3 regions of the Amycolatopsis thermophila genome follow, and region 1 is predicted to be linked to each of the others. Evidence: riboswitches for the same ligand, from Rfam matches in the RefSeq annotation. Region 1 holds a riboswitch; each other region holds the start of a gene.

Region 1 (5,767 bases):
GAAGTGGTAGTAGAGCGCGGCCTTGGTGACGCCGAGCTTCTCCGCGATCTCGCGCAGCGAGGTCTTCTCGTAACCCTGTTCGACGAACAGGTCCAGCGCGACCCGCTGGATGCGTTCGCGCGTGTCGGTCCGCCGCCCCGCCATGACCGTCCTTCCTGAGGAACTCTCAATCTTTGCTTGACGACCGGCTAGCAATGGGCCTACCGTGCCGTCAGCGCCATTGCTTGTCGGCCGACTAGCAATGGTCGCCCACAGTCTAACGCAGGTCTCGAGCAGGGGGTTCCATCGTGACAACAGCTGCTCCGGCGCCGGTGTCGGCGCCAACGGACTCCAGAAGGTGGTGGGCGCTCGGCGTCATCGGGCTCGCCCAGCTGCTGGTCATCATCGACACCACGATCGTCAACATCGCGCTGCCCACCGCGCAGGCCGACCTCGGCATGTCCGACGTCGCCCGGCAGTGGACGATCAGCGCCTACACGCTCGCCTTCGGCGGCCTGCTGCTGCTCGGCGGGCGGCTGGCCGACCGGCTGGGCCGCAAGAACACGCTGATCGTCGGCGCGCTCGGGTTCGCCGCCGCCTCGGCGGTCGGCGGGATGGCCGCCGGCCCCGGCCTGCTGATCGCGGCCCGCGCGGCGCAGGGGGTCTTCGCCGCGCTGCTCGCGCCGTCCACGCTCTCCCTGCTGACCCTGACCTTCACCGAGGCCAAGGAACGCGCCAAGGCGTTCGGGATCTTCAGCGCGATCATGATGTCCGGCGGTGCGCTGGGCCTGCTGGCCGGCGGCGCGCTGGCCGAGTACGCGTCGTGGCGCTGGTGCCTGTACGTGAACCTGCCGATCGCGATCGCGGCCGCTCTCGCCGGCTGGTTCGTGCTGCCGAGCGTGCCCGGCCACCGCTCGACGCGGCTGGACTGGATCAGCGGGGTCCTCGGCAGCGCCGGGATCGGCGGGCTGGTCTACGGACTGTCCGAAGCGGCGACCCGCGGCTGGGGGTCGGGCATCGTGCTCGGCTGCCTGACCGGTGCCGTGGTGCTGCTGGCCGCGTTCGTGTTCCGGCAGGCCCGGGTCAGCAACCCGTTGCTGCCGCTGCAGGTCCTGTCCGATCGGGCCCGCTCGTCCGGCTTCCTGACGATCGCGATCGCCGCGTTCGGCATGTTCGGGATGTTCCTGTTCATCACCTACCAGCTGCAGGCGATCATGGGCTTCGGCGCACTCGGTGCCGGTGTCGCGTTCCTGCCGTTCCTGCTGGCCAACGTCACGGTGTCGACGCTGCTCACGCGGCGGCTGATCCCGCGGACCGGGCCGCGGCCGCTGCTGGTGATCGGGCTGCTGCTGATGGCCGCCGGGCTCGCGGCACTGACCCAGCTGTCCGTCGACACGTCGTACGCGTCGCTGATCCTGCCGATGGAGCTGGTGCTCGGCGCCGGCGCCGGGCTGGCGATGCCGACGGTCATGAACATCGCGACCGCACGGGTGGCGGCGAAGGACGCGGGCGTGGCCTCGGCGTTCATCACCACCTCGCAGCAGGTGGGCGCGTCGCTGGGCACGGCGTCGCTGAACACGATCGCCGCGAGCGCGACCGCCTCCGCGGCCGGGCTGAGCCTGCCGGCGGCCACCGTGCACGGCTACGCCGTCGCGAACGGGTGGGCGGCCGGGGTCGTGGCACTCGGCGCGATCGCCGTCGGGTTCCTGGCCCGCACCACCAAGTGAGACGAGGAGGGGCGCCCCGTCCGGGACGCCCCTCCTGCGCGCGTTCGGTCAGGCCGCGACGACGCTCTTCGGGCCTTCCTTCGGCTGCACCACGTGGGCGCCGCGGTCGGCGATCCACGCCAGCGCGGTGTCGGCCTGCGCGCCGTTGACGCCGATGCGGAAGCGGGCCACCGGGGTGTCGCCGACGCGGGTGAGGCCGCCGCCGATGGTGGCGAGCTCGACGTCGAACCGGGCCGAGGCCTCCGGCAGCAGCGCGCCGACCGCCGCGAAGCCGATGAGCACGACGTCGGCGGACCGGTCGTAGCTCGCCGACTGGGACCGCGGCGTGTCGATCGCGGGCAGCAGGCTCTGCGCGACCTTGCTGGCCGGGTTGGACAGCAGCTCGAGCACGGTTCCCTGCTCGACGAGCCGGCCACCCTCCAGCACCGCGACCCCGTCGCAGACGCGCCGCACCGCCGCGCCGTCCTGGGTGGTCAGCAGCACGGTCACGCCCAGCTCCGCGCGGGCGCGGTCGAGGACGGTCAGCACCGCGCCGGTCTCCTCGGCACCGACGCCGGCCGTCGGGTCGTCGGCCAGCAGCACGGCCGGACCGGCCGCGAGGGAACGCGCGAGTGCGACGCGGCGACGCTGACCCGGGGTCAGCTCGCTCGGGCGCAGCGCGGCGCGCTGCGTCAGGCCGGCCAGGTCGAGCAGGCGGCCGACCCGGCTGCGGCGCTGCGGTCCCTCGAGGCCGAGCTGTTCCAGCGGGGCCGCGACGTTGCCGGCCACGGTGCGCTCGGCGTGCAGCACGGGCTGCGCGTCCAGCACCGCGACCTGGCGGCGCACCTCGCGCAACTTCCGCCCGTCGAGACCGGTGGTGTTGAGGCCGTCCAGGCGCACCACACCGCGGTCGGGCTTCTCCTGCAGCGCGATGCAGCGGGCCAGGGTGGACTTGCCCGAGCCGGCCGGGCCGACGACCCCGAAGAGGGCACCGGCGGGCACGTCGACGCTCACGTCCCGCAGGGCGTGGACGGGCGCGGGGGCACCGGGGAAGGACTTGGTCAGGTTTTCGACAGTGATCACGAAAGGCTCCAGCACAACGGGCGCGTACGCGCCGACCGCACACCAGGGAGACCGTCCACTGAGGACGGTCAGGCGAAGACAGGAGAAGGGTGGTGGAAGGAAGAGCGGTCAGCGACGACACGCACAGACCGTGCGACGACATTCGTCGACCACGCGGCGCCTCGTGAGCATCGTGCGATACACAGGAATCCTCCATCGGTCCTGGCGTTAGCACCTGCCCCCGGGTGGGGTGGTTGCTGCGGCTTCGGCGAGCCAGGTCTCTCAGCCGCTCGGGATGGATACCTCAAAGAGTAGAACGGACTTCACATCTTCTTCGCAAGGCTTACGGGTGCGAGATCACACCAACGGTGGCAAGGCCTTGCCCTGCGCGATCTTGGCGAAGTCGGCGACCCCGAGCTGCTCGCCCCGCGTGCGCGGATCGATCCCGGCCGCGCGGAGGATCGCCTCGGCCCGCTCGCCCGACCCCGCCCACGACGACAGGGCCGCCCGCAACGTCTTGCGGCGCTGGGCGAAGGCGGCATCGACGACGGCGAACACCTCGTCCCGGTCCGCGTCCGACACCGGCTCCGCGGACCGTTCGAACCCGACCAGCGCGGAGTCGACGTTGGGTACCGGCCAGAACACGGCCCGTGGCACGGGCGCGACCTTCCGGGCCCGGCCGTACCAGGCGATCTTCACGCTCGGCACGCCGTAGGTGCGGCTGCCCGGCCCGGCGGCCATCCGGTCGGCGACCTCGGTCTGCACCATGACGAGACCGTGCGCCAGCGAGGGCAGCTCGGCCAGCAGGTGCAGGACCACCGGGACGGCGACGTTGTAGGGCAGGTTCGCGACCAGGTGCGTCGGCTCGTCCGCCAGATCCGCGCCCCGGAGTTTCAGGGCGTCGAGCGTCAGGACAGTGCAACGCCCCCGGGCTTCGGGTGCGCGCTCCTCGACCGTGGCCGGCAGGCGCCCGGCCAGGACCGGGTCGATCTCGACCGCGGTGACCCGCGCGCCCGAGGCGAGGAGACCGAGGGTCAGGGAGCCGAGCCCGGGACCGATCTCCAGGACGTGGTCGTCCGGGGTGACCTTCGACAGCTCGACGATGCGGCGGACCGTGTTCGGGTCGTGGACGAAGTTCTGGCCGAGCTTCTTCGTGGGCCGCACGTCCAGCTCGGCGGCCAGCCCACGGATCTCGGCTGGTCCGAGCAGTGCGGTCACGCCGGAAATGCTACTGGCCGGGAAAACGACGATGACCCCGGCCGTGGGCCGGGGTCATCATCGGGGATATCCGGGGAGGGTCAGCCGGCGGCCTTCTTGCCGCAGACGGGCCAGGCGCCGTAGCCGCCGCGGTCGTCGCGCACCTTCGTCGCGATCGCGATCTGCTGCTCGCGGGTGGCCTGGTGCGGGTAGGCCGCGTAGGCGTCACCGCCGTAGGCGTCCCACGTGCCCTTGTCGAACTGCAGACCGCCGTAGTAGCCGTTGCCCGTGTTGGCGGCCCAGTTGCCGGTCGACTCGCACTGGGCGATGCGGTCCCAGATCGCGCCGTCGCTGACGACGGGCTGCTTCGTGCCGACCCGGACGATCTTCGGCTTGGCCTCGACCAGGACCTTGGTCGAGAGCTCCTCGCGGTCGGTTTCCTTGCCGTTGCGCTTGGTGATCCGGTAGGTCACCAGCTTCTTGCCGGCCGTGCCCGGGTCGTCGACGACCTCCTTGCCGGCCTCCAGGGTCGAGTCCTTGATCTCCTGGACGTCGGGCTCGATGTCCTCTTCCTGGTTGATGACGGACACGCCGGTGCGGGAGATGTGCACCTCGGCGCCGTTGGCCAGCTTCAGGCCCAGACCACCGTCGATCTCGTCGTCCGGGCCGAGCGACAGGCCCTGCTGGCCGAGGAACTCCTCCGCGGTGACCGCGGTGGTGTCGACCTGGCGCGGGGCGGCGTCACCGTCGAAGAGGGTGACGTGCTTGAGGGTCTTGACCTCGACCGTCGCGCCGTCCAGCGGGAGCTCCGCGGTCAGCGGCATCGAGAAGGCGGCGCCCGGGCCGAACTTGTCGCTCAGGCCCAGCTGGGAAATCGCTTCCTGGAGGCTGGACGCGCGCACCCACGACTCGCGGGCCTCGCCGTCGACGACCAGGTTCAGCTTGCGGCCGCGCTCCAGCTTGATGACGCCACCGTCACCGACCGGCGCCTGCGGCGAGGGGGACAGCGCGTCGTGCTCACCGACGGTGAGACCGGCGTCCTCGAGGACCTCGCCGACCGTCTTGCCGAAGCTGTGCACGGTCTGCGTGTGACCGTCGACGTCGACGGTCACGCTCTTGTTCATGGCCAGCGCGGCCGCGCCGCCACCGGTGAGGCTGATCAGCAGGGCCAGGACCGAGCCCCGGAGGAACCGGCGCTTCCAGGTCTTGACGGCGGTGACGAGCGCCTTCTCCGGCTCCGCCTCGGCCTCGGCGACCGCGGTGCGGTCCTCGGCCACGGCGTCGGGGACCGCGAGCGCGGGGAGCATCGTGGTCTCGGCGTTGATCAGGCGGATCAGCTCGTCGACGTCGATCTCGGCCTCGGCCATGAGATCGTCCGCGTCCGTGCCCAGCACCGTGCGGATGTCGTGCTCGGTGACCGACAGGTCGTCCGAGAACGCGTCATCGGGCCAGTCGAGGGTGCCCACGGCGCCACCACGGCTGGACTCGAACCAGTCCATCGTTTCGTCGAGGCGCGCGTCAGCCCGTCTACTACCAGTCACAGCAGGTCGATCCCTTTCGCACTACGGCTCCCGGAGTCGTCGCCATCCCCGATCCCGACCTGCACTGGCTTGACTCCGGGTGTCCCGCTCCCGCCCGGTTCGAGCGATCATGCGGCACGGTCACGGGACAGTAACGAACCCCGGCGGGTTGCGCAAACACCGGGCGGAATGTCGTGGCGTTCGTCACTCCTCCAGGTGGATGGTTGCGTTCCACGAATGTCGCAGTCCGTTCAACGCGACGTGACGGACGGGAGCCGGAAGACGCGTTCGGCCGCGGCGGAT
Region 2 (5,767 bases), 3.3 Mb from region 1:
GGAGCTGCTGACGGCCGACGGAACCGCGATCGCCAAGGCGGCGGTGTCGCTCACCTCACGGCCGCCGCACAAGATCGGCGTCCAGCCCGGCGAGACGGCCGGCGGGCACACGGTCTACGTGCTGGCCGAGTCGACCCGCGTGGTGTCGGTGCGCTGGAGCCCCCGGCCCGAGCCGGACGAGCGCTCGCTGACCTGGTCCCTGGAGGACTAGCGCGTGTCTGACACCAGTTTCGGCTGGTTGTTGGGATGCTGCTGGTGGTGTGGCGGTGCGAGTTGCTGTCGGATGCGGCCTCGCCGGATGGTCGGCGACGAACCGGGGACATCTGCGCGCCCGCGGCGTCACCACAGTGATCCCCGAGCCAGCTGACCAGCCTAGGCACCGCAAACGCCGCGGTTCCGGCACGCGGGCGACCGCCTGCCTTCGACGCGGCGGACCACCGAGGTCGCAGCGTCGTCGAACGACGGTTCACCCTGCCCGAACCGTGGCGGGCCCCCGGCTACTCGTTACGACACGTTGGCCATCGTCTACCGATCAGCAGTCGTCCTGCATGTCCTGATCACCTGGACAAAGACAGTGTTAGACACGCTCTGGCGCTACCGCGCTTCCGCCCCGCTGGGGCCGGCGCCGTCGCGGGCGTCAGCTCTCCGCGCGCAGCACGTCCAGCGCGTGCGCGAGGTCGTCCGGGTAGGGCGCCTCGAACTGGACCCACCGGCCGTCGGCCGGGTGCGCGAACCCGAGCGTGCGCGCGTGCAGCCACTGCCGCGTCAGGCCGAGCTTGCGGGCCAGCACCGGGTCCGCCCCGTACGTCAGGTCCCCCGCGCACGGGTGGCGCAGCGCCGAGAAGTGCACGCGGATCTGGTGGGTGCGCCCCGTCTCCAGCTTGACGTCGACCAGCGACGCGGCGCGGAAGGCCTCGATCACCTCGTAGTGCGTGACCGACGGGCGGCCGCCGGCGACCACGGCGAACTTGTAGTCGTGGCGGGGGTGCCGGTCGATGGGCGCGTCGATGGTGCCGCGCGTCGGATCGGGGTGGCCCTGCACCACGGCGTGGTAGCCCTTGTCGACCGTGCGTTCCTTGAACGCGCGCTTGAGCACCGTGTAGGCGTGCTCGCTCTTGGCCACCACCATGACGCCCGTGGTCCCGGCGTCGAGCCGGTGCACGACCCCCTGGCGCTCGGCGGCGCCGGAGGTCGAGATCCGCAACCCGGCCGCGGCGAGCCCGCCGACCACGGTGGGACCGGTCCAGCCGGGACTGGGGTGCACCGCGACGCCGACCGGCTTGGACACCACCACGATGTCGTCGTCGTCGTGGACGATGCGCAGCCCGTCGACCGGCTCGGCGACCACCTCGACCGGGTTGTCCGGCTCGGGCAGGGTCACCTCGAGCAGCGAGTTGGCCGACAGGCGGTCGGACTTGCCGGCGGGCCGGCCGTCCAGCAGGACGTCACCGGACTCGGCCAGTTCGGCGATCACCGTGCGGGACAGGCCGAGCAGTTTCGCCAGGCCCGCGTCCACGCGCATGCCGTCGAGCCCGTCGGGGACGGGCAGCATCCGGGCGCTCACCGCTTCGCCCTGCCCTTCACGGTCCCGTCGTACTCGCGGCCGAGCAGCGACAGCAGCACGATCAGCACGCCGCCGACGCAGATCGCCGAGTCGGCCACGTTGAAGACGGGCCAGACGTCGCCGTTGGGCGCGAACAGCGACACGAAGTCGACGACGTGCCCGCGCAGCACGCCGGGGGCGCGGAACAGCCGGTCGGCCAGGTTGCCCGCCGCGCCGGCGAGGATCAGCCCGAGCCCGACCGCCCAGCCGACCGACCGCAGCCGCCCGGCGAACCAGATCAGCGCGACGACGACGCCGATCGCGACGATGCCGAAGATCCAGGTGCCGCCGGTGGGCCCCATGCCGAAGGCCGCGAAGGGGTTGCGGATCAGCTGCAGGTAGACGAGGCCACCGAGGATCCGGACCGGCTCGTGCCCCGCCAGGGTGGCCACGACGACCGACTTGGTCACGACGTCGAGCGCGAGCACGACGACGGCGATCACGGCCAGCAGCAGGGCGCGCCGCTTCGGGGGCGGGCTCACCTGCTGCTCGTCCGGCACGGTGTCCGGGGAGGGCTGGGGGTCACTGCTCACCCCGCCATTGTCCACGTCAGGCCCGCCCGCCCGGTCGCGGTCCCCGCTCAGGCCAGGAACCCCGGCAGCGGCCGCGGGTCCGGCGCCGGCGCCCACCGGCCGTCGACCACCGCGTAGGTCCACCGGGCGCCGCGCGCGACGATCTGCCGCAGGGCGGTCACCAGCCGGTCCACGTGCTCGGTCGTGGTGCCCAGGCCGAGGCTCACCCGCAGCGCCTGCTGCCCCTCCCGCCCCGTGCGCCGCACCAGCCGCCGCACGGCGATGTGCGCGCAGAACGCCCCGTCGCGCACGCCGATCCCGTACTCGGCCGACAGCACCGCCGCGACCCAGCCCGGGTCGAAGCCGTCGAGCACGAAGCTCACCGTCCCGACCCGCTCGGCGGCGCCGTCGAACAGGCGCAGCTCGGCCAGGCCCGGCACGGTCGCCAGACCGCGGCGCAGCCGCTCCAGCAGCGCGCGCTCGTGCTCGGCCACCGCGTCCCACGACGCGGCCAGCCGCTCGCACGCCACGCCCAGCGCGTACACGCCGACCGTGTTCGGCGAACCGGCCTCGTGCCGTTCGGCGCCGGACTGCCACGCCACGCCGATGCCGTCGCCGTCCCGGCGCACCGCCTTCGTCGCCCCGCCACCGGCCAGGTACGGGTCCGCCGCGCGCAGCCAGTCCGCCCGGCCCACGAGCGCGCCGGCCCCGAACGGGGCGTACAGCTTGTGCCCGGACAGCGCCACGTAGTCCACGTCCAGCTCGCGCAGCGAGATCGGCCGGTGCGGGGCCAGCTGGGCGCCGTCCAGCGCGATGCGCGCGCCGTGGCGCCGGGCCGCGGCCGCGATCTCGGCCACCGGCAGCAGCTCGCCGGTCACGTTCGACGCCCCCGTGACGACCACCAGCCGCGGCCCCTCCGGGCAGGCCCGCAGCGCACTGTCCACAGCGGACACCGCAGCCAGTCGCGTGGCGGGCAACGGAATCCGGTGCACGTTCGGGCCGCGCCAGGGCAGCAGCGCGGCGTGGTGCTCGGTGTCGAACAGCACCACCGAGGTGTGCCGCGGCACGCTGCGGGCCAGGAGGTTCAGCGCGTCGGTCGTGTTGCGGGTGAACACCACCGCGTCCGACAAGCGGGCGCCGGCGAAGCGGCGCAGCACGTCACGAGTGCGCTCGTAGACCTTTGTGGACACCTGCGAGGCGAACCCGGCGCCGCGGTGCACGCTGGCGTAGTAGGGCAGGAACTCGTCCACCGCGCGCCGCACGTCCTCCAGGCACGGGGCGCTGGCGGCGTGGTCGAGGTTGGCGTAGCCCAGCGCGCCACCGGTGACCAGCGGGACGGTCGCCGTCGCGGTGACGGCGGGCAGGGTGGGGGCGGCGACACGATCGAGAGCGAGAGTCATCGAAGGCTCCTCGGGTCCAGGGACCCGCCAGGGGGTCCGCGCTTGCCCGCCGCACCTCGCGACGAGCCAGGTCCTCACCCGGGGCACCCCACCGCGGAAGGAGGGTTGCCGGCCAGCGAGCCGGGGCTTGACGCTGGCACTCATGACCTACCGGCACACCGTAGCCGATGACCGCGGCCGCGCGCCAGCGCGTCTCACGTCCCGGACTCGCCCTTCCAGCGCGCGAGCGGGCCGGCCCGGTCGACCGCGCGGATGCGGCGCTCGGCGGCGTCGCGTGCCGATTCGGTGGTGACGATCAGGATCTGGTCGCCGCGCTGGAGACGGTCGGTGCGCTCCGGGGTGAAACTGCGGCCGTCGCGCACGATCAGGCTCAGCGAAGCGCCGTGCGGCAGCCGCAGCTCGGACAGGTACACGCCGTGCAACCGCGAATCGCGGTGGATCCGCACCTGCAGCAGCTCGGCCTGCAGCTCGTCCAGCGGCGCGGCATCGACCGCGATCTCCTTCGGCTCGGTGTCGGCGGGCAGCCGGAGGAGGCGCGCCAGCGGGCCCAGCGTGGGCCCCTGCACCAGGGTGAGCACGATCACCAGGACGAACATCGCGTCGACGAGCCGTTGCGCGCCGGGCAGCTGCCGGGACAGCGGGATCATCGCGAGCACGATCGGCACCGCGCCGCGCAGCCCGGCCCAGGACAGGAAGACCTGCTCGCGCGCCCGGACGCGGAACGGCAGCTGCGTGATCAGCACCGACAACGGCCGGGCGAGCAGCAGCACCACCGCCCCGGCGATCAGGCCGGGCACGACCGCCTCCAGCAGCCGCTCGGGCGAGGCGAACAGGCCCAGCAGCACGAACAACCCGATCTGGGCGAGCCACCCGAGTCCCTCGGCGAAGGACAGCGTGTCGGAGCGGTGCGGCAGGCTGGAGTTGCCGAGCACGACCGCGGCGACGTAGGTGGCCAGCAGCCCGGACGCGTGCAGCAGCTGCCCGGACGAGTAGGCCACCACGCAGACCGCGACCGTCGCAAGTGGATACAGGCCGGTCGCCGGCAGCGCGGCGCGGCGCAGGGCCCACGCGCCGGCGAACCCGAGCGCGAGGCCGAGGACGAGCCCGGCGGACAGTTCGTAGACCACCAGCAGCGGCAGCGACCAGTCGACGCGGGTACCCTCGGCGAGCACGACGACCGCCATGTAGGCCGGGGCGTCGTTGATGCCGGACTCCAGCTCCAGGGCGCCGACGAGCCGTTTGGGCAGGCCCACGCTGCGCAGCACGGAGAACACGGCGGCGGAGTCCGTCGGGGCCAGCACGGCGCCCCACAGCAGGGCGGTGCGCCAGTCCAGACCGAGGAGCCAGTGCAGGGCCGGGCCGGTGATCGCGATGCTCAGCCCCACCGCCACCGTGGACAGTGCCACCCCCTGGGGCAACGCGGGTTTCACCGCCGTCCAGCGGGTGGTCAGGCCGCCCTCGGTGAGGATCATGACGAGCGCGGCCAGCCCCAGCGCCTGGGTCAGGAACGGGTCGGCGACCCGGACGCCGAAGCCCACCTCGCCGAGCAGCACGCCGATCGCGAGGTAGAGCAGCAGCGACGGCAGGCCGAGCCGGGTGGAGAACCGGACCGCGAGCACGGCGGCCAGCAGCACGGCCGCGCCCATCCCCAGCACGACCGGCAGCTCGCCCACCCGCACCTCCCCTGCCCGGTTTGTCAGGCTCTCAGAATAAGGAGGCCAGGCGGTCCGCCGCGCCGGGCGGGTCGGTTGTGAGCTCGATCAACTTGTCGCGGCCGCGTTCCCCTTGCACGACAACGAGATCACGGGCACGCACCCCGAGTGCCGGTGCGAGCACCTCGCGCACCGCCTCGTTGGCCTTGCCCTCGACGGCGGGCGCCCGCACCCTGACGACGAGCGCCGTCCCCAGCGGGCCGTCCCAGGAACCCCCGACGGCGTCCCGCTTGGCCCCCGGCTTGACCCGCACAGCGAACCGCATGGGGTGACTGTCGCACGGTCGTGGTCTTGCGTGGTGACCGGGCGCCCGGCGCAACCGCGATTGCGCGCGGCGGGCAGCCTGGGCACGCCTCGTGGGCGATCCGGCACCGCGCGGGGCACCACGCGGCGGCACCTCGGAGCGGAGGTGCAGCCCCGGTCAGGCGGCGCCCGAACCGAGGTCCGGGAGCTCGACCCCCAGGCGCGCCAGGGGTTCCTCCGCGGCCGGCAGCAGCCGCACCGCGCGGTCGGCGCGCCGGTCGAACCAGCCGGCCGCCA
Region 3 (5,767 bases), 2.7 Mb from region 1:
CTGGCCGGGTTCGTGATCCTGGCCGGCGGGGAGCCCAGTGTCCTGCGTGCCGGGGTGATGGGCGGCATCGCGCTGCTCGCCCTCGCGCTGGGACGACAACGGTCCGTCGTGCCGGCCCTGGCCGGCGCGGTGTGCGTGCTGGTGGCGTGGGACCCGGCGATGGCCGTCAGCTTCGGTTTCGCGCTCTCGGTGATCGCCACCGCCGGGCTGGTGCTACTGGCGCCGCGGTGGGCGGAAGTGCTCCAGCGGCGCGGGCTGCCGCCGGGCTTCGCGGAGGGCCTCGCGGTACCGGCGGCGGCGTTCGTCGTGACCGCGCCGGTGGTGGCCGGGATGGCCGGGCAGTTGAGCATCGTCAGCGTGGCGGCGAACGTGCTCGCCGCTCCGGTGGTCGCCCCGGCGACCGTGTTCGGGGTGCTCGCCACGGTGGTCGCGGGTGTCTGGCCGACTGGTGGCGAGCTGGTCGTGCGGTTGGCCGGGCCTGAGGCGGGGTGGCTGATCCTCGTCGCCCGGCGGGCGTCGGAGGTGCCTGGAGCGGTGTTGCCCTGGCCCGGCGGGTGGTGGGGTGGGGCGCTTGCCCTGGCGGTCGCGGTCGCTGTGGTGCTGGCTCTGCGGCGACGACGGCTACGGGTGCTGCTGGCGCTGGTGCTGGCCGGGGTGCTACTGCTCGTCGTTCCGGGCCGGGTCATCACGCCCGGGTGGCCGCCGCCGGGCTGGGCCGTGGTCGCGTGCGACGTCGGTCAGGGTGACAGCCTCGTCCTGGCCACCGGCGAGCCGAAACGGGCGATCGTGGTGGACACCGGGCCCGAGCCGGGGCCGGTGGACCGGTGCCTGGACAGGCTGGGCGTCGACCGGGTGCCGTTGGTGGTCCTGAGCCACCTGCACGCCGACCACATCGGCGGGCTGGAATCGGTGTTCGAGGGACGCGCCGTCGGCGGGATCGCCGTCGGACCGGGCCGCCGCCCGGACTGGGCCTGGCGGCAGGCCGGCCAGATCGCCGCGCGCCACGGAGTCCCGTTGCTGGAACTGGAAGCCGGGCGCCGGCTGGAGTGGCCGTCGCTGAGCCTCGAAGTGCTGGGGCCGGCCTTTGTGTCCGAAGAGGAGGATGACAACGACGACGGCACGCAGATCAACAACAGCTCGGTCGTACTACGGGCGCGGACACCGGCGGGCAGTGTGCTGCTGACCGGTGACGTCGAACTCGCGGCGCAGTCCGACCTGCTGGCCGCGGGAGCCGATCTGCACGCGGACATCCTGAAGGTGCCGCACCACGGGTCGAGGTTCTCGCTGCCCCAGTTCCTGGCCGCGGTGTCGGCGCGGCTGGCGCTGGTCAGCGTCGGTTCGGGCAACCGGTACGGCCACCCGAACCGCACGACACTCGACACCCTGACCGCGGACGGCGCGCTCGTCGCCCGCACGGACACCGACGGCGACACCGCGGTGATCCCGGACCAGACCGGCCCCGCACTGGTGCGCCGGGGAAAGTGAGGTGGGAGTTGCTCAGAGCCCGAGAGCCTCGTGCACGGCCGCCGCCGACGGCTTGACCGTCGCCTTAGGACCGACACGGTTCTCGATCGCGTCCAGCGTCTTCAGGCCGTCACCGGTGATCAGCAGGACGGTCTCGGCGTCGGGGTCGATCTTGCCGGCCTCGATGAGCTTCTTCGCCGTCGCCACGGTGACGCCACCGGCGGTCTCAGTGAAGATTCCTTCGGTGCGGGCCAGCAGGCGGATGCCCTCGACGACCTCTTCGTCGGTCACGTCCTCGATCGCGCCACCGGTGCGGCGGACGGTGTCGAGCACGTAGGGGCCGTCGGCCGGGTTGCCGATCGCGAGCGAGCGGGCGATGGTGTCCGGCTTGACCGGCTGCACCACGTCGTGACCGTTGCGGAAGGCCGTGGAGACCGGCGAGCAGCCCGCGGCCTGGGCGCCGAACACCTTGTACGGGGTGTCGTCGACCAGACCGAGCTTGGCGAACTCGCGGAAGCCTTTGTCGACCTTGGTCAGCTGGGAACCGGACGCGATCGGCACGACGATCTGCTCCGGGATCCGCCAGCCGAGCTGCTCGGCGACCTCGAAGGCCAGCGTCTTCGAGCCCTCCGAGTAGTAGGGGCGCACGTTGACGTTGACGAACGCCCAGTTCTCGTGCTCGGCGGCGAGCTCGGTGGCCAGGCGGTTGACGTCGTCGTAGTTGCCGTCGACGGCAACGAGGTTGCCGTCGTAGACGGCGGTGGTCAGGACCTTGGCGCGCTCGAGCGAGGAGGGGATCAGCACCACCGACTGCCAGCCGGCCCGGGCGGCGGCCGCGGCGACGGCGTTGGCCAGGTTGCCGGTGGACGGGCAGGCCAGGGTGTCGAAGCCGAACTCGCGAGCCGCGGCCAGGGCGACGGCGACGACGCGGTCCTTGAAGGAGTGCGTGGGGTTGCCGGTGTCGTCCTTGACCCACAGGCTTTTGACCCCGAGAGCCTTGGCGAGCCGGTCGGCCTTCACCAGCCTCGTACAGCCGGGCTCGGTGTTCGGGATCTCCTCGACGTTCGAGGGGACCGGGAGGAGCTTCTTGTAGCGCCAGATGTTGCGCGGCCCGGCCTCGATGTCCTCGCGGCGCACGCGGCCGAAGTCGTAGCCGACCTCGAGGGGCGAGAAGTCCTCGGCGGAGACGAACTCCGGGGCCAGCGGCTGGCTGTGCCCCTCTTCCTTCGAGACCAGCTCCACGGCGGGGCCGAGGTCGACGGTGCGGCGGGTGGCGGTCGAATCGAGGGCTGCAGTCATCGCGAGGTTCCTTTCCTCATCTGTCCCGCTGACGCGGGCCGGAATTGGCACCGTGGTCGTCAGCTACCTCGCGGAATCGAGATGACAGGCTGACGCCGGTTGCCGGGGCTTCGTCGGGCCGTTCCCTCTGCCCCTCTGGATGAGCGGTATTCAGTTGTCGGGGTTGTCGTGCTGCGGCAACGCCCGGCTAACAACATACGGCACGCCGATCCGGAGGCGCCATGCCCCTGCGGGGTTCATCACGGTCCGGCGCTGTCGGTGGTCCGTGGCAGTATCTGAACCGTGACCGCGCCGGCAACCACCTCCGCACCCTTGCAGCTCGTGCTCGGCGAAGAGGAGCTGCTCGTCGAGCGCGCCGTGCGCGGGGCCCTCACCCAGGCCCGGCAGGAGGACCCGACCGCCGAGCTGACGAAGGTCCGCGTGTCGGATCTCACCCCGCCCGCCCTGGCCGAGCTGGTCAGCCCGTCGCTGTTCAGCGAGGGGCGCGTGATCGTCCTGGAGGGGGCGCAGGACATCGGGCAGGAGCTGGCCGACGCGGTGCTGGCCTACGCCAAGATGCCCGCCGACGGGGTCGTCCTCGTCGTCGTACACACCGGTGGCGGGCGCAGCAAGGCGGCCAAGGCTCTCCCGGCCGCGCTGCGCAAGGCGGGTGCCCTGGTCACCGAATGTCCGAAGATCACCCGGCCGGCCGACCGGGAGTCGTTCGTCCGCAACGAGGTCCGTCAGGCCGGGGGCAAGATCGACCCCGCCGGGGTAGCCGCCCTGATCGATGCCGTGGGGGCCGACCTGCGGGAACTGGCCGCGGCGGCGTCGCAGCTGGTGGCCGACTCCGGAGGCCGGGTCGACGAGGAGGCCGTGCGCCGCTACCACCGCGGCCGCGCGGACGTGACCGGCTTCGCGGTGGCGGAGAAGGCGGTCGCGGGGGAGCGCGGTGCGGCCCTCGAGGCGATGCGGTGGGCGCTGCAGATCGGCGTGGCGCACGTCCTGATCGCCGACGCCCTCGCCGACGCGGTCCGGACCATCGCCCGGGTCTCCGCGGCGGGTCGCGGCAACCCGAACCAGATGGCTGGTGAGCTGGGGATGCCGCCGTGGAAGATCCGCAAGGCCCAGGGACAGTCGCGCGGGTGGACGCAGGCCGGTCTCGCTGAGGCGATGGCGGTGGTGGCGCGCGTGAACGCCGAGGTCAAAGGCCAGGCCGCGGACCCGGCCTACGCGCTCGAACGGGCCGTCCTGGAGCTGGCCGCCGCGCGCGACAAGCGGTAGCCGCTCCGCCACGGTGCCAGCGGACCCGGGCAGCGGCGCCCGACCGGGCCTGGGTGGGGAACCGTCGTCGGGGTGCGGGCGATGGTGGCCTTGGCCGGTGGCGCGGTAGGTGATGCGGTGCTGGTGGCCCCGGTCGGCGGCGCCCTGGCTGGCCGAACGCCGGGAACCCGGCGGACGGGCTCCGGTTGATGGCGGCGCTTGGGCGGGTGAGGCACTGGGTAGCGCGGTGCCGGTGGCTGTAGTCAGCGGCGCCCGGCCGGCCTTGGGCTGGGAGCCGGGCCGGGGTGCGGGCGATGGTGGCATTGGCCGGTGGAGCGCTGGGCGATGCGGTGCTGGTGGCGCCGGTCGGCGGCGCCCTGTCCGGCCCTGCGCTGGGTAGCGTGCTTCGGTTGCTGGTGGCGTCCGGGCTGGTGGAGCGGCATCGCGCCGGTCGGGCTGGTGGAGCCCTGCGTAGCGCGGCGCGGTGGCTGGTCGTCAGCGCTTGCCCGGCGTCACGCGGGGAAGCTGGGTGACGGCCGCGATCGACGCTGCGCTCGGGGCGGTGGAACGCCGGGTAGCGCGGGGGGCGTGGTCGGCGGCGCTGCGGACGATAGAACTCCGGGTAGCGCGGGCGCCTTGCTCAGCGGCGCTCGGGACGGTGGAACGCCGGGAAGCCGGGGCCGCGCGGCGTCCGGCCGGCGTCGCTCCGGCGCCGGCCGGACCCGGCAAAACGCGAGGGGCGGGCACCCTGCCGGATGCCCGCCCCTCGGAAAGATCAAGCTCAGAGCTGGTTGACGCGCTTGGCCATCGCCGACTTCTTGTTGGCGGCCTGGTTCGCGTGGATGACGCCCTTGCTGGCGGCCTTGTCCAGGGCGCGAGCGGCAACCTGCTGCAGCTCGACGGCCTTGGCCTTGTCGCCCGACTCGGCGGCCTCGCGGAACTTGCGGATCGCGGTCTTCACCGAGGACTTGACCGACTGGTTGCGCAGGCGCGCCTTCTCGTTGGTCTTGATGCGCTTGATCTGGGACTTGATGTTGGCCATGAAGGCGCTCCTTCGATCTGTCGGTGGCTTCGCTGCCGCGCTGTACCGGCCCCGGCGTGCGGGTTTCCTCCCTGGCGGAATGCCGCACGGCAACGACCGTCAAGGTTAGCAGGGGGTTACGGTGGCACTTGCACTGGCTGGGGAGGGGAGAGGTGAACGGGACCGCGCTGGGGTTGGTGCTCCTCGCCGCCGTCGTGCACGCCGGGTGGAACCTCGCGGCCAAGCGGGTCGACGCCGGGGCCGGGTTCGTGTTCCTCTACTACACCGTCTCGGCCGTGGTCTGCGTCCCGATCGCGGTCGTGACCCTCGTCGCCCAGCATCAACGTCCACAGTGGATCTGGTTGCCCGCCGCGGTCCTGACCGCGGTCTTCCACGTCGCTTACGGGGTCGTGCTGCAGCGCGGCTACCGGGTCGGCGACCTGTCCGTCGTCTACCCGCTGGCGCGGGGGAGCGGGCCGCTGTTGTCGGTCGTCGCGGCCGTGGTCCTGTTCGGCGAGCGGCCCGGATGGCTGGGCCTGACCGGTGCACTGCTGGTCGTGGCAGGCGTCCTGGTGATCGGCCTGGGACCGCGGTCGGCGGGGGACGCGCGTGCCCGGCGGGCCGGGGTCTTCTACGGGTTGCTGACCGGGGCCACCATCGCCGCCTACACGCTGTGGGACGACCACGCCGTCAACGCGCTCGCCGTCCCCCCGTTGATCTACTTCGCCTCCGGCGCGTTGT

What was found. Region 1 has a riboswitch for S-adenosylmethionine ahead of FB470_RS15615 (methionine ABC transporter ATP-binding protein). Riboswitches for the same ligand answer to the same signal wherever they lie in the genome.
Region 2: linked by a shared signal. The riboswitch ahead of FB470_RS31430 (aminotransferase class V-fold PLP-dependent enzyme) and the one ahead of FB470_RS15615 (methionine ABC transporter ATP-binding protein) in region 1 are both predicted to bind S-adenosylmethionine.
Region 3: linked by a shared signal. The riboswitch ahead of thrC (threonine synthase) and the one ahead of FB470_RS15615 (methionine ABC transporter ATP-binding protein) in region 1 are both predicted to bind S-adenosylmethionine.

Annotation. Positions count from the first base shown of each region.
Region 1 is NZ_JAUSUT010000001.1:3,129,982-3,135,748, reverse strand. It holds gene FB470_RS15625 (TetR/AcrR family transcriptional regulator) at 1-144, opposite strand, end outside; gene FB470_RS15620 (DHA2 family efflux MFS transporter permease subunit) at 312-1,706, shown strand; gene FB470_RS15615 (methionine ABC transporter ATP-binding protein) at 1,755-2,768, opposite strand; SAM riboswitch class I at 2,958-3,049, opposite strand; gene rsmA (16S rRNA (adenine(1518)-N(6)/adenine(1519)-N(6))-dimethyltransferase RsmA) at 3,105-3,965, opposite strand; gene FB470_RS15605 (resuscitation-promoting factor) at 4,046-5,443, opposite strand; gene FB470_RS15600 (TatD family hydrolase) at 5,716-5,767, opposite strand, start outside.
Region 2 is NZ_JAUSUT010000001.1:6,407,755-6,413,521, forward strand. It holds gene FB470_RS31415 (AsnC family protein) at 1-211, shown strand, start outside; gene FB470_RS31420 (RluA family pseudouridine synthase) at 638-1,564, opposite strand; gene lspA (signal peptidase II) at 1,561-2,136, opposite strand; gene FB470_RS31430 (aminotransferase class V-fold PLP-dependent enzyme) at 2,184-3,515, opposite strand; SAM riboswitch class IV at 3,549-3,663, opposite strand; gene FB470_RS31435 (potassium/proton antiporter) at 3,710-5,188, opposite strand; gene FB470_RS31440 (DUF167 domain-containing protein) at 5,220-5,492, opposite strand; gene FB470_RS31445 (ArsR/SmtB family transcription factor) at 5,649-5,767, opposite strand, start outside.
Region 3 is NZ_JAUSUT010000001.1:412,844-418,610, reverse strand. It holds gene FB470_RS01905 (ComEC/Rec2 family competence protein) at 1-1,485, shown strand, start outside; gene thrC (threonine synthase) at 1,498-2,763, opposite strand; SAM riboswitch class I at 2,777-2,909, opposite strand; gene holA (DNA polymerase III subunit delta) at 3,046-4,026, shown strand; gene rpsT (30S ribosomal protein S20) at 4,787-5,047, opposite strand; gene FB470_RS01885 (EamA family transporter) at 5,200-5,767, shown strand, end outside.